3 regions of the Glutamicibacter sp. Je.9.36 genome follow, and region 1 is predicted to be linked to each of the others. Evidence: riboswitches for the same ligand, from Rfam matches in the RefSeq annotation. Region 1 holds a riboswitch; each other region holds the start of a gene.
What was found. A riboswitch is a leader RNA that binds a small molecule or an ion and turns the genes downstream of it on or off. The one in region 1 is predicted to bind S-adenosylmethionine.

Region 2: it holds a riboswitch for S-adenosylmethionine, as region 1 does, so the genes downstream of both, AAZQ98_RS09545 (bifunctional o-acetylhomoserine/o-acetylserine sulfhydrylase) here and AAZQ98_RS12250 (O-acetylhomoserine aminocarboxypropyltransferase/cysteine synthase family protein) in region 1, are expected to answer to the same signal.
Region 3: it holds a riboswitch for S-adenosylmethionine, as region 1 does, so the genes downstream of both, AAZQ98_RS03685 (flavin reductase family protein) here and AAZQ98_RS12250 (O-acetylhomoserine aminocarboxypropyltransferase/cysteine synthase family protein) in region 1, are expected to answer to the same signal.

Annotation. Positions count from the first base shown of each region.
Region 1 is NZ_JBCPSN010000004.1:276,909-286,470, reverse strand. It holds gene AAZQ98_RS12255 (CoA-binding protein) at 272-766, opposite strand; gene AAZQ98_RS12250 (O-acetylhomoserine aminocarboxypropyltransferase/cysteine synthase family protein) at 766-2,139, opposite strand; SAM riboswitch class I at 2,255-2,349, opposite strand; gene AAZQ98_RS12245 (histidine phosphatase family protein) at 2,461-3,021, shown strand; gene AAZQ98_RS12240 (RNA polymerase sigma factor) at 3,134-3,631, shown strand; gene AAZQ98_RS12235 (methylated-DNA--[protein]-cysteine S-methyltransferase) at 3,628-4,257, shown strand; gene katG (catalase/peroxidase HPI) at 4,356-6,539, opposite strand; gene AAZQ98_RS12225 (Fur family transcriptional regulator) at 6,643-7,071, opposite strand; gene AAZQ98_RS12220 (BCCT family transporter) at 7,737-9,562, shown strand, end outside.
Region 2 is NZ_JBCPSN010000003.1:258,514-268,075, reverse strand. It holds gene AAZQ98_RS09570 (hypothetical protein) at 1-147, opposite strand, end outside; gene AAZQ98_RS09565 (phosphotransferase family protein) at 237-1,082, opposite strand; gene AAZQ98_RS09560 (CPBP family intramembrane glutamic endopeptidase) at 1,179-1,961, shown strand; gene AAZQ98_RS09555 (GNAT family acetyltransferase) at 1,980-2,396, shown strand; gene AAZQ98_RS09550 (VOC family protein) at 2,458-3,102, opposite strand; SAM riboswitch class IV at 3,275-3,394, shown strand; gene AAZQ98_RS09545 (bifunctional o-acetylhomoserine/o-acetylserine sulfhydrylase) at 3,486-4,829, shown strand; gene metX (homoserine O-acetyltransferase MetX) at 4,832-5,977, shown strand; gene AAZQ98_RS09535 (SGNH/GDSL hydrolase family protein) at 6,060-6,917, opposite strand; gene AAZQ98_RS09530 (SHOCT domain-containing protein) at 6,986-7,384, opposite strand; gene AAZQ98_RS09525 (alpha/beta hydrolase) at 7,737-8,387, shown strand; gene AAZQ98_RS09520 (RNA-binding S4 domain-containing protein) at 8,388-8,618, opposite strand; gene AAZQ98_RS09515 (glycine--tRNA ligase) at 8,799-9,562, shown strand, end outside.
Region 3 is NZ_JBCPSN010000001.1:789,711-799,272, forward strand. It holds gene AAZQ98_RS03660 (GNAT family N-acetyltransferase) at 1-232, shown strand, start outside; gene AAZQ98_RS03665 (hypothetical protein) at 243-431, opposite strand; gene AAZQ98_RS03670 (MFS transporter) at 445-1,827, opposite strand; gene AAZQ98_RS03675 (ZIP family metal transporter) at 1,851-2,588, opposite strand; gene dnaB (replicative DNA helicase) at 2,650-4,005, opposite strand; gene AAZQ98_RS03685 (flavin reductase family protein) at 5,007-5,507, opposite strand; SAM riboswitch class IV at 5,602-5,718, opposite strand; gene AAZQ98_RS03690 (long-chain-fatty-acid--CoA ligase) at 6,096-7,703, shown strand; gene AAZQ98_RS03695 (PaaI family thioesterase) at 7,719-8,135, shown strand; gene AAZQ98_RS03700 (hypothetical protein) at 8,462-8,740, shown strand; gene AAZQ98_RS03705 (dihydrofolate reductase family protein) at 9,012-9,562, shown strand, end outside.

The DNA.
Region 1 (9,562 bases):
TACCAACGAGTAATTCAAGGGCTATTTGCGATTGCGGTTCTCGGGCCGAGTGCCGGACACCTGGAGAGCTGGCACCAGATGGTTTCTAATAACTGGCCGTAGCCGGCCGGTCGTTGTCGTGAGCAGTCCGCCGAGCCGCAAAACTCAGCAATGCCCCTGGGCAGGTGGCCTAGTACGCACAGCTCCCGAAGAAGAGCTCCGGTAGCGACGGCAAAAATGGGTGCATGCAACGCAATGTTGCATGCACCCATTTCCTGGAATCTTGGACTCCCTAGGCAAGTACCTGGCGCTTGGAGGAAATGACGCCGGTATTGAATCCAGCCAGGCGCAGGCCGCCGTGGAAGCGGGCGTGCTCGATCTTCACGCAGCGGTCCATGACCACATTCATGCCCGCGGCCTCGGCGCGCCGGGCCACTTCCTCATGCCAGGATCCCAGCTGCAGCCACAGGGTCTTCGCGCCTACGGCCAGGGCCTCGTCCAGCACGGTAGGCAGGTCATCGTGCTTGCGGAAAACCTCGACCAGATCCGGGGTCTCCGGCAGATCGGCCAGCGACTTGTACACCGGCTGGCCCAGGATCTCATCGAGTACCGGGTTGATGAAATACACCTTGTACTTGGAGGAGGAGAGCAGGTAGGTAGCCACGAAATAGCTGGCGCGCGATGGCTTGTTCGAGGCACCGACAATGGCGATGGACTTGGTGTCGCGCAGGATCTCCAGGCGCTGTGCGGCTCCAGGGCCTTCCCAAGCGGTATCAACGGCAGTCATTAGATTGCTCCTTTCGAAGCGGTTGGCAATGCGCAGGCGGAACCGTCATAGGCCGGAGCCTCGAACCCTGCGGCGGAAGCGGCAATCGCTTCCTGCGAAGCGGCCAGCGCCTGGTCCAGATCCCAGAGGATGTCCTCGACATCTTCCAGTCCTACCGACAGGCGGATCAGATCTTCTGGCACGCCAGCGGAGACCAGCTGCTCGGCGCTCAGCTGCTGGTGGGTGGTGGAGGCCGGGTGCAGCACCAGGGTGCGGGCATCGCCGATGTTGGCCAGGTGGCTGGCCAGCTGCAGGGCTTCGATGAACTTCGAGCCGGCTTCGCGCCCGCCCTTCACCCCGAAGCTGAAGACCGAGCCGACGCCCATGGGCAGCAGCTCCTTGGCCTGCGCGTGCTGCGGGTGGGATTCCAGGCCGGCATAGTTCACGTAGGTCACGCGCTCATCGGCCTGCAACCAGGCAGCGACCTGCTTCGCGTTGGACAGGTGGTTGTCCATGCGCTGCGGCAAGGTCTCCAGGCCCTGCAACAGCTGGAATGCGGACTGGGCCGGCAGAGCCGGTCCGAAGTCGCGCAGCTGTTCGCTGCGCAGCTTGGTCAGGAAGCCGTACTCGCCGAAGTTGTCCCACCAGGAGACGTTGCCGTAGCTGGCAACCGGTTCGGTCATGGTGGGGAACTTGCCATTGCCCCAGTTGAACTTGCCCGACTCGATGACCACGCCGCCCAGGGTGGTGCCGTGCCCGCCGATGAACTTGGTGGCCGAGTGGATCACGATGTCCGCGCCGTGCTCGATAGGGCGCAGGATGTACGGGGGAGTGAGCGTCGAATCGACTACCAGCGGGAGATTGTGGCGGTGCGCCACCTCGGCCAGGCCCTTCAGGTCAGCGATGTCGCCGGACGGGTTGGCCACCACCTCGGTGTAGACGGCCTTGGTGTTTTCCTGGATCGCCGCTTCGAAGTCGGCGGGATCATTGGAGTCGATGAAAGTGGTGTTGATGCCGAAGCGGCGCAGCGAGACATCGAGCTGGGTGATGGTGCCGCCATAGAGCTTCGAGGAAGCCACAATGTGGTCGCCTGCCTGGGCCAAGGCCGCAAAGGTGACGAATTCCGCGGCCATGCCCGAGCCGGTGGCTACCGCTCCGATGCCGCCTTCCAGCGAAGCCATGCGCTCTTCGAAAGCCGCTACGGTCGGGTTGCCGATACGCGAGTAGATGTTGCCGTACTTCTGCAGGGCAAAGAGGTTGGCCGCATCGTCAGCGTCCTTGAAGACGAACGAAGTGGTCTGGTAGATCGGCACTGCGCGTGAGCCATGCTCGGCATCGGGGGTGCCTCCGGCATGCAATGCGCGGGTGCGGAATCCAAACTTGTGATCTGCCATGGTGGCTTACGACTCCTCGTCGATTGGGGTTTCGCGGGCTCCGCAGGGCGGACCGCGATCGAGGCAGGAATCCCGGAATCAATGTCGCTTCCTGCTGTCGTCCAACGGGTAGGCGGCTGCATCGTTTCTGGCGGTAGCACCGTAACCACCGGATGTGGCAGGTTGCTGCGGCGTCATCGAACCAGATCTCTCAGCCGCTCGGGATGGTGTAATAATCTTCGCAACATGACCGTTCGTGACCCAACTATGAGTCGTAACGTTGCGTATTGGAGCTGTTATCGGAGATTCTTCGATACCTATTACCCCGGTTAGGCTGGAGTCATGGATACTTCGCTGGCACTGGTGCGACACGGGCAGACCGATTGGAACCTTGCAGGGCGCCTGCAGGGGCGTACCGATATCCCGTTGAACGATACCGGGCGCGAACAAGCTCGCGAGGTCGGGCGCCATCTGATCGGCCAGAACTGGTCGCTGGTACTTGCTTCACCCTTGGAACGTGCCCGGGAAACTGCCGCGCTGATTGCCCAGCAGATCGGGGCCGAGACGGGGAACGCTGTTCCGGAACTCATTGAACGCGGCTTCGGCCCGCTGGAAGGCCGGATCATGGCCGAGGTCAGCGAAGCGGAATCGGCTGCTGCCAAGGACCTGCGTGAGCCGCGTGCCCAGATCTTGAGTCGTGCGGTGCCAGCGCTGCTGGACTTGGCCAGCAGGCATGCCGGGCGCAAGGTCATGATTGTCAGCCATGGGGCCACCATGCGCACCATCCGCGACGCATTGGCCGGAACCACGGATCCCCAAGGCGTGGAAAATGGCGAAATGCTCCACTTGGACTTGATCCGCCTTGAGCAGATCGCCAGCGAATTGGATCTGGTGGCATTCTAGGAATCCATGGGTATCTGCGTGAAGGAATTTTTTTCGTTCACGCCTCACAAAATGGTCTCCTCGTACGTTTACATGGTGAGAAGCCATGAAGGCGCAAAATTCCAGGAGAGCCATGCAAGCACCGTTCGAGCGGATAGTCCAGGACTATGGACTGAACGTCCTGCGCGTTTGCCGTGCCCTGCTTGATGAGCATCGCGCGCAAGACGCCTGGTCCGAAACGTTCCTTGCCGCGCTCAAGGCGTACCCGCAACTGCCGGAGGACGCCAATGTCCTGGCATGGCTAGTGCGTATTGCCCGGAACAAAGCCATTGACGAGTTGCGCAGGAACAAGCCGGAAATCCTCATCGGCCAAGACGTGGACAGCCTGGCCCCATCGGCCCAACGGCCGGATCTGCAGTTGGAAAACCTGCAGCTGTGGCATGAGGTGAACCAGCTTCCTGGCAAGCAGCGGCAGGTGGTGGCCTACCGCTACCTGGGCGGAATGAGCTACGCGCAAATTGCCGGAATCCTTTCCGGCACCGAAGCTGCCGCCCGGCGTTCGGGCGCCGATGGGATCAAGAATCTGCGGGCCCGGATGGATGACCAAGAACTATGGCGGGAGCAGCCATGAACGGAAAAAATTATCGGCAGCAGGCTACGGCCGCTGAAGCGCAAGTCCTCGACTCGCTGCAGGACCGGCTCGTTGAACGGGCCCGTGCACGGGAACTTGTTGATGTTGCCTATCGCGTGGTCGATAGCCCCGTGGGGGCCTTGCTGCTGGCCAGTACCGATGCCGGGCTGGTCCGGGTCGCTTTTGAATCCGAAGGCCATGACCGGATTCTGGAGGTGCTCTCGGAAAGGCTCAGCCCGCGGATCCTGCGCGACAAGTCGAGCTTGGATGGTGCCGTCCGGCAACTGGATGAGTATTTCGCGGGCCAGCGGCATGGCTTCGATCTTCCGGTGGACTTGCAGCTCTCCACCGAGTTCCGCCGCCAGGTGCAGCTGGAGCTGGGTCATATCGATTACGGGCGTACCCTGAGCTACGCCCAGCTGGCGCAGCAGATCGGCAAGCCGAAAGCGGTGCGGGCCGTCGGTTCAGCCTGCGCCACCAACCCGATTCCCATCGTGCTGCCCTGCCATCGGGTGCTGCGCACCGATGGTTCATTGGGCGGCTACCTGGGAGGCTTGGAAGCCAAGTCCGAGCTGCTGAAGCTGGAGAACCCGGACTTCGCCAGCGGCGCCGCGACGCTGTTCTGACGGGCAGTTCCCGCATGAAACAAGTGCTGGGCTGCTGCCTCCCTTGCGGGAAGCAGCAGCCCAGCACTAATTGCTACGGGCTTGCAGCCCAGCAGCTGCTACTTGCTGCGCAGTTCGAAGCGATCTGCGTCCATGAGCTTGGCCCAAGCGGAGGCGAAGTCATTGACGAACTTCTCCTTGGCATCATCCGAAGCGTAAACCTCGGCCAGTGCACGCAGCTCGGAGTTGGCACCGAAGACCAGATCCACGCGGCTGCCGGTCCAGCGGCCATCGGTGGTGGTGTAGGTCTGCTCGTCAGCGGACGGGGTCCATTCCAACCCCAGCTCCAGCAGGTTCGCGAAGAAGTCGTTGGTCAACGCGCCTGGGGTGTCGGTGAAGACGCCCAAGTTGGAGCCGTCCCAGTTATTGCCGATGACGCGCAGTCCACCGAGCAGTACGGTAGCTTCCGGTGCCGAGAGGCCCAGCAGATTCGCGCGGTCGATCAGCAAGTACTCGCTAGGCAGTTTGACGAAGCCCGAGTCGTAGTTGCGGAATCCGTCGGAAACTGGTTCCAGCCATGCGAACTGGTCAACGTCGGTTTGCTCCTGGGTTGCGTCTACACGGCCCGGGGTGAATGGAACCTCGACCTGCTGGCCAGCTGCCAGGGCTGCCTGCTCGACTCCGACGTTGCCGGCTAGGACAACGACGTCCGCGAAGGAAGCCTTGATCCCGGAAGTGGCGTTGAAGTTGTCAACAATCTCTTCCAGCTTGGCAATTACCGGCTTGAGCTGCTCAGGCTGGTTCACGCTCCAGGAGACCTGTGGTTCCAGGCGGATGCGGCCGCCGTTAACGCCGCCGCGCTTATCCGAGGTGCGGAAGGTCGAAGCGGCCTTCCAAGCCGTGGATACCAGCTGCTGGACGGTCAGTCCCGAATCGTTGATCAGGGCTTTAAGTGCGGCAACTTCAGTTGCACCCAAGGTGGTCTGCGGAGCTGCTGGCAGTGGATCCTGCCAGAGCAGGTCCTCAGCAGGAACCTCTGGGCCGAAGTAGCGGGACTTCGGGCCCATGTCGCGGTGGGTCAGCTTGAACCATGCGCGGGCGAAGGCGTCTGCGAACTGGTCTGGGTTCTCCTTGAAGTTCTTGGAGATCGGGCCGTAGACCGGGTCGAAGCGCAGGGCCAGGTCGCTGGTAAGCATGCGTGGCTCGCGGTGTTCCAAGGTCTCGAATGCAGGCTGGACCAAGCCGGCTCCGCCATTGTTGACCGGGCGCCACTGCTTGGCGCCTGCTGGGGATTCGAACAGTTCCCATTCGTAGGCGAAGAGGATGTGGAAGAACTCGTTGTCCCAGCGGGTTGGGTGGTAGGTCCAGGTGACTTCAAGACCCGAGGACACGGTGTCCGCGCCCTTGCCGGTGCCGTGGCCGTTCTTCCAGCCCAGTCCCTGCATTTCAAGCGGAGCTGCTTCTGGATCCGGGCCGATCTTGTCATCGGCATGCGCGCCGTGGGTCTTGCCGAAGGTGTGGCCACCGGCGATCAGCGCGACGGTCTCCTCGTCGTTCATGCCCATGCGGCGGAAGGTTTCGCGGATGTCTACGGCCGAGGCCAGCGGATCCGGATTTCCGTCAGGACCCTCAGGATTCACGTAGATCAGGCCCATCTGCACTGCTGCCAGAGGAGCATCCAGGTCTCGCTTGCCGGTGTAGCGTTCGCTGTCCAGCCAGACCTTTTCCGGGCCCCAGTAGACATCGTCATCTGCTTCCCAAACGTCCTTGCGGCCGCCGGCGAAACCGAAGGTCTCGAAGCCCATGTCTTCCAGAGCCACGTTTCCAGCCAGCAGGATAAGGTCGGCCCAGGAAATCGACTGGCCGTACTTCTTCTTCACTGGCCACAGCAGGCGGCGAGCCTTGTCCAGCGAAACGTTGTCCGGCCACGAGTTCAGCGGAGCGAAGCGCTGCTGGCCTGCGCCGCCGCCGCCGCGGCCGTCGTGCGAGCGGTAGGTGCCTGCGGAGTGCCAAGCCATGCGGATGAAGAACGGGCCGTAGTGGCCGAAGTCTGCTGGCCACCAGTCGTGCGACTGGGTCATGATTTCGGTCAGGTCGGCTTTTACTGCCGACAAGTCGAGGGCATTGAAGGCTTCAATGTAGTCGAAGTTCTCGTCCAGCGGGTTGGAAACCTGCTGGTTCTTGGCCAGAATCCTCAGATTCAGCTTATTCGGCCACCATTCGGTGTTGGCATTGCCCTGGGTAGGGTGAATTCGACCCGCGCCGCCAACTACTGGGCACTGACCTGCAGTCATCTCAGACATGTGCTCTTTCCTTCCGGATTGTTTAGGGTTTATCTGGTTTTATCCATCGCACAGCAGCTGCGCTGATGACGATGGCAAATCTAGGGGTTTACTTAGACAGCAACTATGCGTTCGCAGCCTGGCAATCCGGGCAGGTGCCCCAATAGATCACTTCGGCTTCATCAATGCTGAACCCGTGGTCATTGGAAGCATGCAGGCACGGGGCGCCGCCGACAGCGCAGTCGACGTCCGCCAGCGTTCCGCACTGGCGGCACACCACATGGTGGTGATTGTCGCCAACGCGGGCTTCATAGCGGGCGGTATGGCCCTGTGGCTGTATCTGCCGAATGACACCCAGTTTCGTGAAGAGCCTGAGTGAATCGTAGACAGCTTGGTGCGACACATTGGGGTGATCTTCACGGACAGCCGAAATGATGGTTTCGGTATCCGCGTGCGGGTGCGCCGCGACGGCGGAAAGTACCGCAACGCGCGGTTGCGTGACCCGCATCGATGCCGCCTTCAGCACCTGCTCGATCCCTGCCTGTGATGTCATGTACCCAGCATGCCTGCTTATTTTGAATCAGTCAAGATAAGTTCCAGTGTATTTCGCGTTAAAAGTGGGTGGACTCCAGCTGACTGGTTGAATCGGTGCTTCATTAGTAAGTATTCCGTATGATGCATGTTCAAGCGTGATGTGCTTCTGGGGGAGAAAAATTACGAAATCGCAGACATTTCACCCGAAATAAGAAAGCGAATAGTGCGTGGTTTTATCTTGGGAAATATTGCGTTCCAATTGATGGTTCCACGGGTTCGGGGAGCGAAAAACCCTGTGGGGCGAGGAAGCTCACATGGATGGCGCTGCCAGCGTAAACAATGTGATCCCGGGGTGCTGAAGATCCGGAAACGGCGAGAAATCAAGGATCTGATTTGACCCTTGATGAGATGTCGACCATGCTGGAAAAGGCCCATTTTGGGATTTATCGTGTCAAAATCGTGCTAAATCGAGTCAACTCGCAGGAATAATTCGCGGGATATTAGCGGAGAATAGTTGTTTCTTTCAGGCTGCTCCAACGCGAGATTTAGACACAGTGGACCGACACCCGAAAAGCAATTCGCAATCAATCACACTGCATGGCGATCGTTTACTCGAGAGGCGATGGCTCGGCAGATTCCGCCCGGATCTTATCCGCGGGATCTCACCAGTGAAGGAAGACCGCAATGAAGCAGACGGATCAATCAATCGGCGACCTCGTTGAGGAACTGCATTCAGTTCGTCACAGACGACCTAAGAAGTACTCACTTTCCGGTACGGATTACTGGGTATTCGGAATCGCCGGCGCTCTAGCGCTGGCCTTTATTATTTGGGGTTTCGCTAGCCCCGAAGGGCTGGGCAAGGCCTCCAGCGCGGCCCTTGACTGGGTTATCACCAACACTGGCTGGCTTTTTGTCATTGCTGCCGCGGTTTTCGCGGTCTTCGCCATCGTCGTAGCGGCCAAGAACTTTGGACGCATCCCGCTGGGCAAGGACGGCGAGACGCCAAAGTTCTCCACGGTCTCGTGGATCTCGATGATGTTCGCAACCGGCATGGGCATCGGCTTGGTCTTCTACGGCGTGGGCGAGCCGCTGTACTTCTACATGTCGCCTCCTCCGGGAACGGTGGAAGGTTCCACCAGTGATGCATTGAGCACCGCTATGGGCACCACGCTCTTCCACTGGACCTTATTCCCATGGGCCATGTACGCCATCGTTGGCTTGGGCATGGCGTACGGCAGCTTCCGGCTGGGACGCCCCCAGCTGTTCTCAGCCATGTTCAGCTCGATCTTCGGCGACCGGGCCATCCATGGTTGGGGCGGGCGCACCATCAATATCCTGGCCATCATCGCCACCCTCTTCGGTTCGGCTTGTTCGCTGGGTCTGGGCGCATTGCAGATTGGCGGCGGCATCCAGGCCACCGGGATGATGGAGAAGGTCGGTTCCGGCGTTCTGGTTATCATCATTGGCATTCTGACCGCATTGTTTGTCGCTTCTGCCGTTTCCGGCATCGAGCGCGGTATCCAGTGGTTGTCCAACACCAACATGGTATTGGCATTGATCATCGCATTGATCGTTTTCATTGGCGGCCCAACTCTGTTCATCCTGAACGTCATTCCCGATGCCATTGGCGCTTTCATCGGCGACTTGCCAGAGATGGCCTCGCGTACGGCCGCCGGCGACGGTGCAATGTCTGATTGGCTGTCCTCGTGGACTGTCTTCTACTGGGCATGGTGGATCTCCTGGAGCCCATTCGTCGGCTTGTTCATCGCCCGCATTTCCCGTGGCCGCACTATTCGCCAGTTCGTCACCGGCGTGCTGCTTGTTCCATCCAGTGTCACCCTGATTTGGTTCGCAATCTTCGGCGGCGGCGCCATCGGTATTCAGGAACGCGCCGAACGCGCCGGGGAAACCGGGGAAAAGCTGGCCAGCATTGTTGATGGCGCGCCAGATATCAACTTCGATTTGATCCTCTTCGACATGCTTGGCAGCCTCCCGCTGTCGGGCTGGATGGCTACCGTGCTGATGGTCGTCACCGTGCTGCTGATTGCGATCTTCTTCGTGACCGGCGCAGACTCGGCCTCGATCGTGATGGGTGCGCTCAGCGAACGCGGCGCTGAAGAGCCATCCAAGAAGGCCGTGATCTTCTGGGGCGTGGCCACCGGCGCTGTGGCCGCGGTGATGCTGCTGGCTGGCGGCGATCATCCGGCGGAGGCATTGACCGGGCTGAAGAACATCACTATTGTTTCGGCGCTGCCATTCGTGATTGTGATGCTCCTGCTCTGCGTGGCGTTGTGGAAGGACCTGAGCAAGGATCCGCTGGTGCTTCGCGGCAAGGTGGCTCGAAAGGTCCTGGAGCAGTCCGTGGGCCAGGCGGTTGACCGCCATGAGGGTGGCCAGTTCAGCTTGATGACCACCGAAATCCCTTTGGTCAGGGCCGAGGGAAGGGCCTCCGAAGTGAAGCTTTTCGCCACCGAAGCCACCGCTGACCCGGTGCAGGACGGCAAGGGCAG
Region 2 (9,562 bases), on a different contig from region 1:
GATGGCAGCCAGCTCATGGTCTTGCAGCGGCATCATCGAATCTGTACCTGGTGGAGGAGGACTGCTGGAATCGATGAGGGAGCAACCTGTGAACGCCATTGAAGTTCCTACGAGGGCAATGAGAGCGAATGCGTTTTTCAGGGTCATATTTTTCCTCGCTTAGGAAGCTACAATTCGATATCGGATTCTGGTTGGTGAGAATGCTGTCGCGACGGGATGAATGGTTAGCGAGGAGCTCACTTCCGTACCGTCTGCGCGGCGGTGAGGATGCGCGGACCAATCTTGCGCATGAGCTTGCCCATCTTCGGGTTGTCGGTGCGCGAGAGCGTATCCGATAGCCGTTCAAGACTCATCAGGCCCAACCAGATTTTGGCCCGGTATGCTTCCTCGGCGCTGGGAGCAATCAAATCCGCCATTTCCAACCCATGCCACAGGCTCAGGTAAGCGGTGTTCAAAGCCGGGTCCCACGCAGCGGCCAGGTCCCAATCCAAGATGCCAACCAATTTCTCGCCGATCCAGTGCATGTTGTGGCCGGCCAAGTCGCCATGAACCAAGCCCGCAGGAACCTGCGCCAGGATATCGAGCTGGGCCCAGAGCTCGGTAGCAGGCCCTCGCAGTTCCTCGGGCAGCGCATCGAAGCATTGCTGCTGCTTGGCCTGGGTCCATTCGCCACGGAATGAAAACGGTTTGGCCAGATGCTCGCTGATCGGCTCCAGCGGCAGCTCGGCCAAATCCTTGACCAGCTGTCCCAGCACCTTCGGATCCCCGTAATGCGGCTCATGGGCTCTGCCGGGGATGAAAGACATGGCCACGGAGCTGAGTCCGTCGACGTGCAGGATCTCGGAGACCGCCACCGGAATCTGGTAGTTGAGCTGGCCCTCCAGCACAGACAGCAGCTTGACGGAACGGGGCATCTGTTCCGTGGCCGCTGGCGTGCGCGCCATGCGAATCACCGCTTGCGGATTGCCAATGACCACCTTGTGGAATTGTCCGCCTTCGTTCACGGCCGCATCTTCCCAGGAAAGATCGGGGCAGAGCTGACGGGCAATCTGCAGTTCTCCAATGGTGGCAGGACGGCTCACTCGCACTCTTCTCGTTCAGCTTGCTGGTGGTCTCAACCTCAGGCTATCGCAGGTTTGCCACGTGGCTGCTCAGTACGCGCACAGCCAGATCAGCCTATGATCGGAAACGTGAACGCTGAACAATCTAAGCAGACAGCAACCCGCAAGACCCTCAAGTTCGAGATCGTCTTGGTTCTTGCCCTGTCGTTGGGACAAAGCGCGGTCTACTCGCTGCTGAGCTTTGCCGATAAGGTCACCCGGGCACCACTGCGCGAGCAGACTACATCGCTGAACAACCCGCTGAGCACCCGCGAGTTCTTTGATTTCTCCTACCAGCTGCTGGACATTTTCTTTGCCTTGGTACCCGTCGTGCTGGCGCTCTACCTGATGAAGCGCACGACCGGACGTACCATCCGGGACATCGGCTTCGATATGCGCAAGCCGGGCAAGGACGCACTGCTCGGGGCGGGGATGTTCTTGGCCATGGGAGTGGGAACGCTGGGCGTCTATGCCGCTGGACGGGCACTGGGCGTCACCACGGCACTGTCAGCAGCGAATCTTGGCGATTATTGGTGGAGCGTCCCCGTGCTTCTGCTGTCGGCTGCACGTCATGCAGTCCTCGAAGAAGTGCTGATGCTCGGATTCCTGTTCACCTACGCCAAGAAATTGAAGCTGGGCCTGTGGAGCACCATTATTGGTTCTGCGATGATCCGAGGCAGCTACCACCTGTACCAGGGGGTGGGGCCGATGATCGGCAATATGCTCATGGGCGTCGTCTTCGGCTGGGTATACCAGAAATACGGGCGGGTGATGCCGCTGGTTATCGCGCACTTCCTGCTTGATGCCATCGGCTTCGTGGGATACGCCTTGGTCGGGCCGGCCATCGGAATCGGCCAGTAGCGCCGGTAAGCTGAGCCAATGCAGATTACCGTGCTGCGCGAAGAGGACCTTCGCCAAGCAGTTGAATTGTGGGAAGCAACTGGGCTGACTCGTCCGTGGAATGATGCACTCGCCGACGCCCGACGGGCTTTGGCTGAGCCTACTTCTACGGTGCTGGCCATCGTTGAGAACGGTCAACTCATGGCTACTGCGATGGTTGGCCATGATGGCCACCGAGGTTGGCTCTACTATGTTGCGGTGGATCCGTGCCGGCAGGGCAATGGCCTGGGAAGGGCGCTGGTGGATGCTGCTGTCCTGTGGCTGCGGGATCGCGGCGTGCCCAAGGTGCAGCTCATGGTCCGCGGGGAGAACTCTGCCGTCATCGATTTCTATGAACGGCTGGGCTTCGAAGACCAGCACGTCGTGGTCCTGGGGAAGCGCCTGGACCGGCCTTAACGAAAAGAAAGTAGGTGGGGACGCCATTGTCCCCGCCTACTTGCGTTCTCTGCGGAACTGTTTACAGCACCACGGTGCCGGACTCGGTCTCAAAGGTAACCGACATGATGCCCGGAGTGCCATTCGGCGCTTCATATTGCATGGTGACAGCGCCCAAATTGACGTTCTGCGGCTGGCCCAGCCAATCCAGCACCCGTTCACGCGAGCCGGCGATGGCGATCTGGCTGATGGCGCCGGCAGGTTCCAGCGCCTTGGACGGATGCAGCTCCTCGGATCCTTCATCCCAGGAAATCAGGTACGGGCACTGCGGATCGGCGATCAGGCCCTTGATGCCAATCTGCTGCCAGGTCAGTTCGCGGCCATCAGGGAACTTCCGGTTGCCCGGCACCGACTTGCGGCCCAAGCGGTCCTCGGCACTGGATAGATCCTCCACCGAGACGCACCAGCCCATCCAGCCGCCGCCGAGCTCCGAACGGGCGCGAACCGCCTGTCCGAAGGGTGCCTTGTCGCTGGCCGGGTGGTTCAGGACTTCAACCACCTCCAGGTACTGTCCATGCTTGAGCGGGAAGATGACATTGCGTGTTCCGAATCGTGGATGCACGCCGCCCTTGACGAATTCCAGTCCAAGGGACTCGGAGATTCTTTCAGCGGTTGGCAACAGCCCGTCCGGGCCGCATGCGTAACTTACGTGATCTAGCCTCATCATGTGCCCATCATGGCAACATGTGATGCCAGTCTCTACTTAGGCAAACCTAAGTGCCGTGATGCTATCGAATACTCTGCGATGAACCTGCACTATTCGTGAAATATGACCGATTGAGTCCAATGACTGGCCCTTGCGTTGCAAAGATCTTCGGTTTTCGGGCAAACTGGTACCAGGTCATGAGTCCCAGTAACAAGCCCCGGCTTACTGGGCGGCAACCCTCCAACCGCGGTGGGGTGCCCCGGGTGAAGACCTGGCCCTTGAACGCACAAGGCATCAAGGACAAGCGCGGGTTACCCCTGGAAGTCGTCACGATATGGTGCTTCCTGTCGGTGTCTTTTCAGTGGCGTACCCCCATAGTCATGAAACGCTATTTGGAGGAAACCATGAGCAATAACTGGTCATTTGAAACCCGTCAGATCCACTCCGGCCAGACCCCGGATCCGACGACCGGAGCACGGGCTCTCCCGATTTTCCAAACCACCTCTTTCGTCTTCCCTAGCGCCCAGAGCGCTGCTGCACGTTTCGCGCTGCAGGAACTGGAGCCGATCTACACCCGTATCGGCAATCCGACCACCGACGCGGTGGAAACCCGCATCGCTGACCTGGAGGGCGGCGTTGGAGCACTGCTGCTCTCCTCGGGACAGGCTGCCACCACTTTCGCCATCTTGAATTTGGCCGAAGCCGGCGACCACCTGGTGGCCAGCCCCAGCCTGTATGGCGGAACCCAGAACCTGCTCAAGCACACGCTCAAGCGCCTGGGCATCGAGGTCACCTTCGTTGCCGACCCGGACAACCTGGATGATTGGCGTGCCGCGGTGCGTCCGAACACCAAGGCCTTCTTCGGGGAAACCATCTCCAATCCGCGACAGGACGTCCTGGACATCGAGGGCATCTCGGCGATCGCCCACGAAGCTGGCGTGCCGCTGCTGGTGGACAACACCCTGGCCACCCCGTACCTGATCCGCCCGATCGAGTGGGGCGCGGATATCGTGATCCATTCGGCCACCAAGTTCCTCGGCGGACACGGCAATGCCATTGCCGGTGTCATCGTGGACTCGGGCAACTTCGATTTCGCCAAGGACGCCGACCGCTTCCCGGGCTTCAACACCCCGGACGAGTCCTACAACGGCCTGGTCTTCGCCCGCGACCTGGGTGTCAACGGCATCCTGGGCGCCAATCTGGCCTACATCCTCAAGGCCCGCGTGCAGTTGCTGCGCGATTTGGGTTCTTCGGTTGCGCCGTTCAACGCGTTCTTGATCGCACAGGGCCTGGAAACCTTGTCGCTGCGCATTGAACGCCACGGCCAGAATGCCGTAGAAGTTGCCACCTGGCTCGAAGCCCGCGAGGAAGTGCAGAAGGTCGCCTACGCAGGCCTGAAGTCCTCGCCTTGGCATGAGCGTGCGCAGAAGTACAGCGATCAGGGCGCCGGCTCGATCATCGCGTTCGAACTGGAGGGCGGTTCGGAAGCCGGCCAGGCCTTCGTGGACGCACTGGTATTGCACTCCAATGTCGCGAACATCGGCGACGTGCGCTCATTGGTCATCCACCCGGCCTCCACCACCCATGCCCAGCTCTCCGAAGCTGAGCAGGTTGCGGCCGGCGTGAGCCCGGGACTGGTGCGGCTGAGCGTCGGACTGGAGAATATCAAGGATATTCTGGCCGATCTGGAATTGGGCTTCCAAGCTGTTGCAGCCCTCGAGAACAAGGAACTGCAGGAAACCCTCTAGGCATGGCATCCATTGTGACTACTGAAGATACTCTGCGCGCCGAAGAGCTCGCCGGCGGACAAGACGGCATTTTGCGCCGTAAGTCCGTGGGGGAGCACCACTTCGAATTCGGTGGATTCCTTCCGGACGTGGTGCTGGCCTATGAAACGTGGGGGACGCTAGCAGCTGATGGCTCCAACGCGGTGCTGGTGATGCATGCGCTCACCGGTGACGCCCACGTTGCGCAAGGCGATTCGCAAAGCGCCGGCTGGTGGGAAGAGCTCGTAGGCCCCGGCGCCACGGTTGACACCAATGAGTACTTTGTCGTGTCCATCAACATGGTGGGTGGTTGCAATGGTTCCACCGGCCCCTCGTCCTTGGGCGACCAGGGCCTGCCCTACGGTTCGAGCTTTCCCTTCGTCACCATCAAGGACTCGGTGCGCCTTGAAGCGCGGCTGGCCAAGCAACTGGGAATCGATTCCTGGCATGCGGTCATTGGCGGTTCGATGGGCGGTGCGCGCGCGTTGGAATACGCCGTCGAGTTCCCCGACCAGGTCAAGAATCTCGTAGTGATGGCCTCGAGCGCGCAGGCGACTGCCGAGCAAATTGCCTTTGCGCAGGTGCAAACCCAATCCATCCGGTTGGATCCGCACTTCTGCAATGGCGACTACTACGGCAACGATGCGCGCCCGGACGCCGGTCTTGGCTTGGCTCGCCGCCTGGCCCACATCACCTATCGTTCCGAAGCCGAGCTTGAAACCCGTTTCTCGCGCAACCCGCAGGATGGCGAGAAGCCAACGGGTCTGCTCGACGGACCTCGCGGGCGGTACCAGGTGGAAAGCTATCTTGACCATCAGGCCAGCAAGCTGGTGAATCGTTTCGACGCCAACAGCTACCTGGTGCTCACCGAGGCGCTGATGAGCCATGATGTGGCTCGCGGCCATGAATCCCTGGAAGCCGCCTTGGCGCGACTGGCGAAGGTCAACGTGGTGGTTGCCGCGGTAACCACTGACCGGTTGTACTTTCCTGAGCAGTCAGTGAAGCTGGCCTCGTCGCTGGCCAAGCCAAAACCGGTGCATTACATTGATTCGCCGATTGGCCACGATGGATTCCTGACCGACGCCACGCAGCTCGACGGCGTGCTTCGGACCTTGGTGTTCGGAGACTGAGCCCCGGAAAGGGCTCGGGAAGATTTCAAAGCCTGAAGCAGTTCCGCCAGTAATCGGTGGAACTGCTTCAGGCTTTTCATGCCTACTTGGCGCTGTCGCCGGCGCCGAGCGAGTCGTTTGGCTTGGTCTGCGCAAACGGCGCGGCGGAGGGCCGCTTCGGGGTGATGCCGTCGCCGGAGGACTGGTGGCGCAGGCGGCGCAATACCCAGGGCGCAAGATGCTCGCGCGCCCACTGCAGATCCTCCTTGCGGGCTTCCCGCCAGCTGCGTTCATCCACGGCCGGAACGATTTCGGTATCCAGCGGATGCGCGACGTTCAGCGAGTCCAGTGCCATGGCGGCAATTCGCTGGTGCCCGGCGGGGGAGAAATGCAGGCGATCCGGTGCCCACATCTGGGATTGGTGCAACTCCTGCAAGGCCCACATGTCCGCCACGATGGCGTCGTGGCGGGCGGCTACGGTGCGCACGTTTTCGTTGTAGATTGCCACCTTGCCTCGGATGCTTCCCAAAACCGGGGTATCGCGAATATCGGGCCCGGTGAAGAGCAAGAGCGTGGCGCCCGTATCGGTGAGCTTGGCTACCGCATTGTCGAGGATGTCTGCAATCTTGTCTGGATCCCCGCCCGGGCGCAGGACGTCGTTGCCGCCTGCGCAGAGCGAGATCAGATCAGGCTTCAGGTCAATGCAGGGATCGAGCTGTTCGGCAACGATCTGGCCAATCAGCCGGCCTCGAATGGCGAGATTGGCATACGAGAAGTCCGGGACGGTGCGGCTGAGCTCATGGGCCAAGCGGTCGGCCCAGCCAAGGTGGCGGCCGGTGCTCGACGGGTCGGGGTCGCCGATGCCCTCGGTGAACGAGTCCCCAATGGCGACATAGCGGCGCCACGGATGCAGTGGGGCATTGGCGGATGTTGATGGTTCAGAAGCAGAATCGTTTGGCACGAATCTATTGTTACCAAAGGGTAACTTATAGTCAATCATTCCCGAGGATGATTCCACGAGCCGCCGTGCTAATCGCTCAAAGCGTCCCGGCGCGCCTGCAAGTACTCGTCGCGGGTAATGATACCGCGCGAGTGCAGCGAATCGAGTTCGGCAAGCTTGTCTTCAAGGGATTTTTCCGGCGCCAGCATAGCTGAATTAGCGGCTCTTGCCATCAGTTCGGTTTCCAGGGTCAGCGGATCAAAACCGGCGCTCTTGGCTTTGCGGTAATTGCGCACCGCTACGAAGATGATCAATCCGATAACGGCGATAAAGAGCATGGCGAACAAGGGAGTGCCGACTGAAAATACGGTGTCCACGTTATCGAATAGGGGCGAAGCGCTTCCCGGGTCCGGTTCGATGTACCCGAAACTATCGAGATCCTCTTGCAGCTGCCCCGGAATATCTTCGCTGTATTCAATTTCGCCCATGGCGCCTATTCCTATCTCTGTCGCTGTCGCTGCCTCGTCCGGCGAGAGCCGCATTCCGGAGGACTGTGAGGCCGTTGGTCCAGTTGAACACGAAAAGCTTGGAAAGCTAGGCAATTTTTTGAAGATTTATAATCTTGTAACATGTCAACTGGATTTCCAGGCCTTGGAAGACCTTGGTTCCAGGATAGTGCCGGCCAACGCCTTCAGCAGATTCGACGGTGATTACGGGGAAGTTCTGCTGCACCCGGGCGCTGCCATCGCCGGTGGACGGGGAATTGATGGAATCGGGCCGCGGAAGCGCTGAGCTAGCTGTAGTTCCCTGCGGGGTCCTGTTCGATAGTCTTGGGGAACTATGACTATCCCGGATCAGGCTCCAGTGGCCATCATCTCCCGTAACGACGAATCCCGCCTTGGAACTCCGCTGCTGGTGTTCCTGCACGGCTATGGCTCGAATGAACAAGACCTCATGGGGCTCTCGCAGCATCTGCCCGAAGAGTTCACTTACCTCTCGGTGCGCGCACCGCTGCAAGCAGGCCCGGGGTACAGCTGGTTCCCGCTGACCCAGGACATCGACTACTCCATCGAGTCGGTGGCACGCAGCGTCGAAGCGCTATGGGCATTGCTGGAACCGCTGGCAAAGCAGCACTCCTCGATCACCCTGCTCGGTTTCTCCCAGGGCATGGCCATGGCCACTTCATTGGCACGCTACCAGCCCGATTCCATTGAAGCCGTCGTCGGGCTCTCGGGCTTCGCCGTGGATCCCGGGCCCTTGGATATATTCGACGACGCGAAGCTGGCAGAAAAGCCGCTGCCGCTGTTCTGGGGCCGCGACCTGGCTGACCCGGTGATCACCCGGGACAAAATCGAATACACCCTGGGATGGGTTCCGGGGCACACCGAATTGGCCAGCGAAACCTACCGGCAGATTGGCCACTCGGTGTGCATGGAAGAACTGCAGGATGTTTCCGAGTTCCTCAACAGGGTCGTCCTGGGGAAAAGCTGACTACTGCTGCGCGGTGACCTTCACGCATTCACCATTCACGCACACCACGTCGCCGGGGCGGATCTGCGCCCCGCGTCGGGTGTCCACCTCTCCGTTGACGGTGACGATTCCGTCGGAAATCATTTCCTTGGCGTGGATGCCATCCTCGGCCAGGGAGGCAAGCTTGAGCAACTGGCCCAAGCGGATGGACTCGTCGCGGATTTCTAGGTCAAAAGCTTCATTGGCACTCATGGCTTCCATTCTTCCCTAAATAAGTGCGCTGCATCGTTAGAATCGGCCAAAGGCGTGGAAGTTCACGTCGGCGTTACCTGATTGGGCTTCGTCTGCAGGCCGCGGAAACGATACCCTTGGAAGGTATGTATTTTTCTACGGACCGCAACCAGCGGCCTCGTAATTCCCATTGGAGTTGATATGGCGCCACAGTCCAAGCTAGACCAGGTTATTTCCCTCGCAAAGCGTCGAGGATTCGTTTTCCAGGCTGGTGAAATCTACGGTGGTTCCCGTTCGGCATGGGATTACGGTCCCCTGGGCACCGAACTGAAGGAAAACATCAAGCGTGAGTGGTGGCAGAACTTCGTTCGCGGCCGCGAGGACATGGTTGGCCTGGACTCGTCGATCATCTTGCCCAAGGCCGTCTGGGAAGCATCGGGCCACGTGGCCACCTTCACCGACCCGCTGGTCGAATGCATCCAGTGCCACAAGCGCCACCGCCAGGACCACCTGATCGAGGCTTTCGAGGCCAAGAAGGGCCGTGCCGCCAAGGACGGGATGAGCGAGATCGCCTGCCCTGACTGCGGCACCAAGGGCCAGTTCACCGAGCCGCAGATGTTCTCCGGCCTGATGAAGACCTTCCTGGGCCCAGTGGATACCGAAGCCGGCCTGGCCTACATGCGTCCGGAGACCGCCCAGGGCATCTTCGTGAACTTCGCCAACGTGCTCACCGCCTCGCGCAAGAAGCCGCCATTCGGCATCGGCCAGATCGGCAAGGCTTTCCGCAACGAAATCACCCCGGGCAACTTCATCTTCCGCACCCGCGAGTTCGAGCAGATGGAAATCGAGTTCTTCACCGCTCCGGAAGATGCCCCCGCCTTCTTCGACCAGTGGGTCAAGGATTGCTGGGCATGGTTCCTGGACCTGGGCATCAAGGAAGAGAACCTGCGCCAGTTCGACGTGCC
Region 3 (9,562 bases), on a different contig from region 1:
GGCCCAAGGCGTCGAGCGGATCTTCTTCCACACCACCGTGGATGAGGAATACGGCGGACAGGGCCTAGCCAGCGTCATGGTGAAATTCGCGCTGGAGAACACCATCGCCAGCGGTGCCAGGATCGTTCCGGTCTGCCCGTACGTGAAGGCCTACGTTGCCAAGCACACCGAGTATGCGCAGCATATCGTGGAACCGGACAAGGACCACCTGGGCATCCTGCCGCGCGGCTAAGCCGGAGACCTCAGGGGTTCATCTTGAGGCCGCGTGCGGCCAGCTCGTCGCGGAGAATGCGGATGGCTTTCGGGCCGACGCCGTGCAGCGCGAGCAGCGCCGCGGTGCCGGCCTGCCCCGCCTGCTCGAGACTGGTGATGCCGGCCTGCTCGAAAGCCCTCGCGGCGGGGTTGCTCGTCTTGGGAAGCTCCGTGTCCATGATCCCAGCGTAGTCAGGCTGCTGGCTGCGCAACAGGTTTGGTGCGCGGCGAGATCGCGATCAGGACCAGAATCAGCAAGAGGCTGAAGCTGAAGACCGAGATGAACTCCATCCCGGTGGCGGCCATCGCGAAGATGACGCCACCGATGGCGGTGGTTCCGGCATTGCCCAGGGAGTCGGCCACGGTCATTGCCGATGAGTTGAATCCCTGTTCATCCTTGGCAGACAGGGCCAGCATGTTCACGTTTTGCCGCGGGAAGATCATCCCCATGCCGAAGCCGCCCACGGCCCATCCGCAGACCAGCACGAGGACCGGCGGATGGAAGATCGCGGTGGCCAATGCGGTTGAAATCGCTACGCTGCCGGCGATCGCACCCACGGTGATGCAGGTGGAGGATTCCACCTTATCCCCCAGCTTTCCTTGCAGCCATGAACCCACCGACCAGCACAATGCCGAAGCTGTCAGGATCAGGCCCGCCCGGTCGGGACCCAGCTGGTAATCCTCGCGCAGCAGGTACGGCAGATAGACTTCTACGCCGAAGAAGGCCCCGGCCACGAAGATGCGGGTCATGATGGTGGACGGCAGCCCCTTGGCCAAGCTGAACGTGCCCTTGGGCAGCAACGGGCGAATTGCTGCAAGGGCTACCGCCAATGCCAAGACCAGTCCTAGAAGGGACCAGCTGCCCTGCGCATTGCCGAGCAAGTTCATGCAGATGACAGCCAGTCCAGTCAGGCCGGCAAGCATCAGCCGCTTCGTGGAAATCGACCCCAGGTCCGGATTGCGCTGGGAGCTCAGCGACTTCAACGCCGGCACGATCCCGCAGAACGCGAGAACCACCAGCACCGCCACGCCGGAGAACACCCAGCGCCAACCGAGGTGCACGGCCATCAAGCCGGCCAGCCAGGGGCCGATCATCGCCGGGACCACCCAGGCGGTAGCGAACAGGGCGAAGATCTTGGAATGCAGATGCGCAGGATACGCGCGGGCAATGAGCACGTAGATGGCGACGGTGATCGCGCCACCGCCAATTCCCTGCAAGATGCGCCCGGCAATCAGGACCTGCATGTTCTCGGCTGAACCGCAGATCAGCAGCCCAATGCAGAAAACGGCCACGGCGATGGACAGCGGGTGCTTGGGCCCCCACCGGTCGGTGACTTCTCCGGCGGCAACCATCCCCAGCATCCCGCTGGCGATCGGCGCGGCAAAGGCCAGGGCGAAGTAGCGTTCGCCCTCCAGCAGCTCGCTGACCAGTGGCATTACCGTGGTCACGGCCATGGATTCGAAAGCGACCAGGAAGACGAGCACGAACATGCCAAGGGTGGTGGCAAGATACTGCGGAGCATAGATCGTGGACTCGGCGCGCTCGGCTGATTGGCTGCTGCGGTTCAGGGGCATGCATCCATGATCTCAGGTTTCCCCTAGCCGCCGATCACGTGCAGGCTGAAGGCCGCCAGGAAGCCCGAGGTCACCAGCAACCCGGTGTAGTCGTGCTCCACCTTGTAGGCTTCCGGGATCATGGTGTCGGCGATCATCGTCAAGATGCCTCCGGCAGCGACCGCGGTGGCGAAGGCCAGCACTTCACCGGGCATGGATTCCAGCAGCAGCGCTCCGAGGAAGGCAGCGATGCCGCAGGAAATGGCTATCGATCCCCAGAGCAAAACGATCGAGGACCCCTTGCGCCCGGACGCTTTCATCTGTGCGGTACTCGCCAGTCCCTCGGGGACATTGGAGATGAATATGGCGATGAGCATCGCCGGATTAATGCTCGCGGTGGCGACCACGGAAAGTCCAAGGGCCACGGACTCGGGAATGCCGTCGATGAGTGCACCGACCGCGAGCGCGGTTCCCGATGATTCCTGCTCTCCTGCGCGCTGCGCCTGCCGCTTTGAGGTTCTCCAGGCCAGCAGCCGGTTCGCGCCGAAATACAAGGCAGCGCCCACGATCACGCCGCCCATCGTCGCAACGAGGCCGCCGGTTTCATAGGCTTCGAGCACCAGCTCGAAGGCCAGTGCGCTGATCAGGACCCCGGCACCGAAGGCCATGATGGCGCTGACCCAGATCCTGGGGATCTTCAGCCACCAGGCCGCGCCGGATCCCAGCAGCAGGGCCGAGCCGGCCACAGTGCCCCACAGCAAAGCCTGCATCGAAGCGAACATGGCACCCACTATAGCCAGCAATTCGCTGGCTTAGTAGGTGCCATATGAGTTCTGACTGGGACTAACCCTCGGTGGACATGTTGTTGAAGCGCGAGTAGTGGCCCTGGAAGGCCACGGTGATGGTCTTGGTCGGACCGGCACGGTGCTTCGCGATAATCACGTCAGCTTCGCCTGGACGGTTTTCCTTGTCGTAGACGTCATCACGGTGCAGCAAGATCACCATGTCGGCGTCCTGCTCAATCGAGCCCGATTCGCGCAGGTCCGAAACCATTGGCTTCTTGTCGGTACGCTGCTCGGAACCACGGTTCAGCTGCGACAGCGCAATCAACGGAACGTCGAGTTCCTTGGCGAGCAGCTTGAGATTACGCGAGAACTCGGAAACTTCCTGCTGGCGCGATTCCACACGCTTGCCCGAGCTCATCAGCTGCAGGTAGTCCAGGATGATCATGCGCAGCTCGTTGCGCTGCTTGAGGCGACGGCACTTGGCACGGATTTCCATCATGGACATGTTCGGCGAATCATCAATGAACAACGGGGCTTCGTTCAGCCGGCCCATGGTCGTGGCGATCTTGGTCCACTGCGCGTCTTCCACCGAGCCCTTGCGCAGATCCTGGAGCTGGATGGATGCTTCGGCCGAGAGCAGGCGCATCGCAATTTCATTGCGGCCCATTTCCAAGGAGAAGAACACGGTGGCCATATTGTGCTTGATGGCAGCAGAACGGGCGAAGTCCAGCGCGAAGGTTGACTTGCCCACTGCAGGACGGGCGGCGATGATGATCATCTGGCCGCCCTTCAGGCCCTGGGTCAGCTCGTCGAATTCGTAGAATCCGGTGGGCACACCGGTAATGCCATCGCCCGCGTTGGCCGCGTTCTCGATTTCATCAACGGTGTCTTCGATGATGTCCGAAAGGCGCACGTAGTCTTCACTGCTGCGGTTCTCGGCGACCTTGTAGACCTCTGCCTGGGCTTCGTTGACGATTGCGTCAACTTCACCGTCTGGCGAGTAGCCCATCTGGACAATGCGCGTTCCGGCGTCAACCAATCGGCGCAGCACGGCGCGTTCGCGCACGATTTCTGCGTAGTACCCGGCGTTGGCTGCAGTTGGAACCTGCTGGATGAGATTGTGAAGGTAGGCGGCGCCACCAATGCGCGAGATTTCGCCGCGCTTGGTCAGCAAGTCGGCTACGGTGACCGCATCGGCTGGTTCGCCACGACCGTAGAGGTCGACAATCGCCTCGTAAATCGATTCGTGGGAGGGACGGTAGAAGTCGGTGCCGCGAATGGATTCAACGACGTCAGCAATGGCGTCCTTGGAGAGCATCATGCCACCGAGGACCGACATCTCGGCCTCGATATCCTGTGGCGGCTTGCGCCCTGCGTCGGAATCTCGTCCTTCGTAAACCGGCTCAGCACTCATTGCAGACACTTCCATCCCCTATTGACCCGCTGGGAAAAATTATCCTTGCCTCATGGCAACGCTTCATCGTGTCAGTCGATACGGACATTTGGATGTCAGGCGCCTGTGGATATTTCTCTCCCGAACCCAACACTAGGGCTGTTATTAACAGGCGTAAACCTCATTATCCACAGAATATGTGGATAACACTCCTCTACCTGTGGAGTTCCCTGTTCACAGTCTGGGGAGAACTCTGTGGATTACCCCACTCTACGTATCATTAATATCTGTTGACTTGGTTGTTTGTATTCGCACACCTGTGGACAGAAACTTAATTCATTGAAGCTCACGCCAACCGGCCCAAGGTTATCAACACCCTTAATCGCCCAGTTCCCGGGGTTTTTCACCCTTTGTACACATTTGTCCACGTCTTGTCCACAGTTTTGTGGATAACCTTGTGGATACTGTTGAATTTACAAAACCCTAAGTCATCGCGGATTAAATTCGCCAGCAAGGCCGGATCTTCCAGTAGTCCACAATCGCCGAGGGTTTCTGCGTTCGGGGGCGGTGGATAACTTAATGTGTGCAACGACTCGGCGGGCGAACCTGAATCAGCGACTGGGCTGCCGGCGCACTCTCGCCACTTCGCGTCCGCGACGCGCGCCAGTGAAGACCCCATAAAGCGCCGATTTCATTTGTGATGCGCAGCCTTTGCATGGCTCGGAAACCCCATCCGAGGGTTGCCGGCAATTCGCTGCCGCTCTGGTCCAGCGTGCAGCGAGGATCCATGAGCTACCTGCGCGGTTCTGTTCGACGGCCCAGGCGGGTGGCGGATATGGCGAGTTCAAGGTTTCTCGCGACAGATACTTTGATGACGAGGTTATCGCCAAATGCCTGGGGCGGCTGGGCATTGCCGGTGTCGAGGGCTGCGGGGAACGGCTCAACCCGCCTAACCGGAATTCAAAAAGCTCCGGCCAGATCGATGTTTTGATCTGGCCGGAGCTTTGGAAAATGCGGAGCGCTTATACGAGCTCAGGAATCGGCAGCGAATGGAACCGCGAATCATGGAAGATCTGTGGCGAGTGCTCGGAGGTGCGGTGCCCGTGGACTTCCATCAGGACTACCCAGTGATCCCCCGCTTCGACCTCGTTGTAGATCGAAGTCTCCAGCCACAACGTTGAGTCGTTGACGAAGAGCGCGCCCTGATCCGAGGAATAGGTATCGATTCCGCGGAACCGGTCGCCATTCTTCGACGCAATCTGAGCGCAGACACCATCATTGCGTTCACTCAGCACTGAGACGCCGATGCGGCCAGCTTCGCGCAGCTTTGGCCAAGTGTTCGAGGACTTCTGCACGGCGAACATCACCAGTGCAGGTTCGAGGGAAACTCCCACGGTAAACGATGAAGCGACAATTCCGGTCTTCACGCCATCCAGTTCTGCACAGAGGGCGGCTACCCCTGATGGATGCTGAGCGAAAACCTTGCGCAGGGTCAACGGGTCAAGTTCAAGATTCAATGACATGGCTCGATTCCTTTGGGTCTTGCCCACCGCGCAGTAGCCTGCAAGCATTGGCTTCTCGTTACTCGAAGCCGCTTGGGCTGAAGTTCCGCGCCGTGTGCGGTACTTGTTCCAGCACATTTTGTGTGGAACCGAATCCTCACCTGGAGCACCCCACTACCGTTGAGAGGGTTGCCGATCAGCAAGCCAGGGCTTATAGCTGATGCTCTTGATTCTGTTTAAAACGATATGGCTCATGACGAACAGCCGTCAAACATTTCACTTCGCAAATCGCAATATTCGACGCAATATTCGATCCAAGGCCCCGTTGGAAGTCCTTGGGCAGTCTTTTATTCGCCATGCGCCGCGCTTCTTGAACGCCTCGACCCCCATGATCGCAGCAGGCTTCCGCCGCTCTTGATTCGGCAGAACACTAACGCCTCACCTGGGCTCGGGGCCCTGGCGCGAATTCCCTACCGCCCACCGTAATGAAACTTGGTTTCCCGGCATGACGCTGAGGTTCATGCCACTATTGGTCATGGAGTGCATTGAGTCACACTCCTGCTTATTGTTCTCCGTAACCATCGATGACGATTGAGGAATAGCCACACCATGGTAGAGATTCAGGCCAACCATTCAGAATTGACCCCACTGCGCTTCTTGGAACGCACAGCCGAGGCCTATCCGAAGAAGATCGCCGTCATCCATGGAACTCGCAGCTTCTCCTATGAAGAATTCGAAGCACGGGTGCACCGCTTTGCCCAGGCGCTGAAGGCTCGCATTGAGCCGGGCGACCGCGTGGCCGTGCTGGCACCGAATACTCCCGAAATGCTCATGGCGCATTACGCCGTACCGCTGGCAGGCGCAGTCCTCGTTGCCCTGAACACCCGACTCTCGGCCCACGAGCTGCAATACATCATTGATCATTCTGCTGCCAAGCTGATGCTTGCCGACACAGAGCTGCTGGAGAACACGAAGACCCTGCGCCGCGAGAACCCAACGCTGGAGGCGCTCATCGAGATCACCGATGACCAGTACGCCGGAGAACGTCCGGACGTGCCCGTGGACGCCACCTTGGACGAGCTAATCGCACAAGCCTCGGATGAAAGACTTCCCTACGCCATCGCCGACGAGCGGGCTCCGATCACTCTCAATTACACTTCGGGCACCACCGGCAAGCCGAAGGGCGTGCTCTACTCGCACCGCGGCAGCTACCTGAACTCGTTGGGCGAAGCGCACCACCAGGGCTTCACGGCCAAGACCCGCTACTTGTGGACCCTGCCGATGTTCCACTGCAACGGCTGGTGCACTCCATGGGCCGTCACCGCAGCGGGAGGAACGCACCTGTGCCTGCGCGGCGTGCGCGAAGATTCCGTTTGGGATGCCATCGAGGATCTTGGAACCACCCACTTGTGCGGCGCTCCGACCGTCTGCTCCATCATCGCCGACTCCACCCGCGCCCACCAGCTCGATGCGCCACTGCGCATCACCACCGCAGGCGCTCCCCCGTCCCCGGCAATCATCTCCAAGCTGCAGAAGCTGGGTATCGAGGTAGTCCATGTATATGGCCTCACCGAGGTATACGGACCGTACACGGTGTGCGAGTACCAGGATGAGTGGGATGCCCTCGATGGCCCGGACCGGGCCGCGAAGCTCGCCCGCCAAGGCGTTGGCATGATTACCGCCGAGTCTGCACGCATTGTTGACGAGAACATGAACGATGTCCCGGCGGATGGACAGACCATGGGCGAAATCGTGCTGCGCGGCAATAACGTCATGATCGGCTACTACCGCGATGAAGCGGCCACTACCCAAGCTTTCCATGGCGGCTGGTTCCACACCGGCGATCTGGGCGTCATGCACCCGGATGGCTACATCCAGGTGCGCGACCGGGCCAAGGACATCATCATTTCCGGCGGCGAGAACATCTCCACCATCGAGGTGGAGCAGGCGCTGGCCTCGCACCCGGAGGTGCTGGATCTGGCCGTCATCGGCATTGCCGACGAGAAATGGGGCGAGCGTCCGGTGGCTTATGTCATCCGCGCCAGCGGATCCTCCCTGGACGCGCAAACGCTGATTGCATTCGCCCGCGAAAAGCTTGCCGGTTTCAAGGTGCCGCGCACCATCGTCTTCCCGCAGGATCTGCCGCGCACCTCCACTGGTAAGGTGCAGAAGAATGTCCTGCGCGCCCAGGCGCTCGAAGCCAGCACACCGAACTAGCCCGAGGATCACCAATTGGATAACCCAGCACCACGGATTCCCAACAAGACGAGCCGCTTCACCGAAAGCATCGGTTTGGAGTTCGACGAAATCACGGCCACGGAAGTACGCGGCCACGCGCAGTTGGACGAGAACCACCACACCCCCTGGGGCGTAGTCCATGGCGGCGTGTACACCTCGATCATCGAGAGCGCAGGATCGGTGGGCGCCAGCTACGCGGTGGCCGAACGCGGGCAATTCGCAGTCGGCGTGCACAACGCCACCGACTTCCTGCGCCCTTCCACCGGAGCACGGGTCCAGGTGATCGCCACCGCGCTATTCCAAGGGCGCACCCAGCAGCTCTGGGAGGTCATCATCACCGATGAATCCACTGGCAAGCAGCTATCCCGCGGCCAGTTGCGCACCCAGAATGTGGATTTGCCTGAGAAATAAGATCCCCTTGCCGGATGGGATTCGACTACGTGGCTTGCACGGCAACTCGACATGGGCAGGTCTACTTCGACATGAAGAAGGCCCGTGCCGACGGCACGGATTCTCATGCTCTGGAAATGGGCAAGTTGTTAAATCAATTCAGCTCAGCGCAAGCCAAGACTCCATGTGCCAAACCAGCTACTAGTGCGCTGGGTTTGCAAATAGTGAAGGCAGCGGCAGGGATACCCTTGGGCTGTTGGCGGTCTAGTTCAGTGAGCTTCTACTTCACATACTGTTTCTGCAATCCACTAAAGTAGTCCTCTCAAGCAAAGAAAGAAGTTGCGCAAATGAACGCCTCGTCCAAGAAACTCATCGGCAAATGTCCCCTATGGACTTGGGTGATGATGGGACTGGCGCTTGCATCGGCCCTGGCCCTAGTTGATTGGAACGGCTCAGGGGAGGCAAAGCCGTTGTGGATGTTTTTCCTACCTAGTGCATTTGGCTTAGCTGGTGGCATTATCGCCACAGTGAAGAAAAGCTATGGATGGGGACTCATATCCGTAGCTCTTGGCGTACTGGCCGTGCAACTACTAGCGCTCGGAGTCACCCTCGTTCAAGGACCATAGAGGTCTCCTCGGTATTTTCGGATTCCAAGTATCTTGGTATGTGTCAAGACAAATCGGAGCAGGGACCCCAGATGCACTCTAAGCGAACTTGCGAGTCCCGCGAGAGGCACCATACCGAGCACGTGAAACACCGCATCCTCAGAAGGACGAAGCGGCCAGTTGCGTATCCAGAATGTGTATTTGCCTGAGAATCCGGCCTAGCTGGTTTTCACACCGCGAGCACGGGCGTACGGTAGGTGGCATCTAACGCTCAAGCTCCAGGAGATTCGCCATGAGTGCGACCTATACCTTCGATGTGTTCAGCAGCCTCGATGGCTTCGGCAGCGCCGGTGGCGATTGGGGCGGCTACTGGGGAAAACAGGGGCCAGAGCTGTTAGCCCACCGCCTCGAGCTCTACACTCCGGCTTGCCGCATGGTTTTCGGGGCCAACACCTTCCGTCTCTTCAGCCGCTTCTGGGCAGAAATCGAGGCGAATCCCGAGGTTGAAGACGCGTGGGGTGTGGCCCTGCACGACAAGCCCGCCACCGTCATCTCCACCACCCTGAAAGAGCCGCTGTCCTGGCCAAACCCCACGCTGGAGCGCGCTGATGCACTGGAAGTCGTCGCACAGCTCAAGGAAGCTTCAGATGTGCCGCTGCGCTCCCACGGCTGCTTGGCGATGAACCATTCCCTGCTGGCGGCAGGTCTTGTGGACTTCATCCAGGTGACCATCTTCCCGGTACTGACCGGGCATAGCGGTTCTGCCCCGGTACTTGGCGGGGTCGATGACTACGATCTGGAACTTGTCGAGTCCAAGCTGCTGGACGGACGGATCCAGGAACT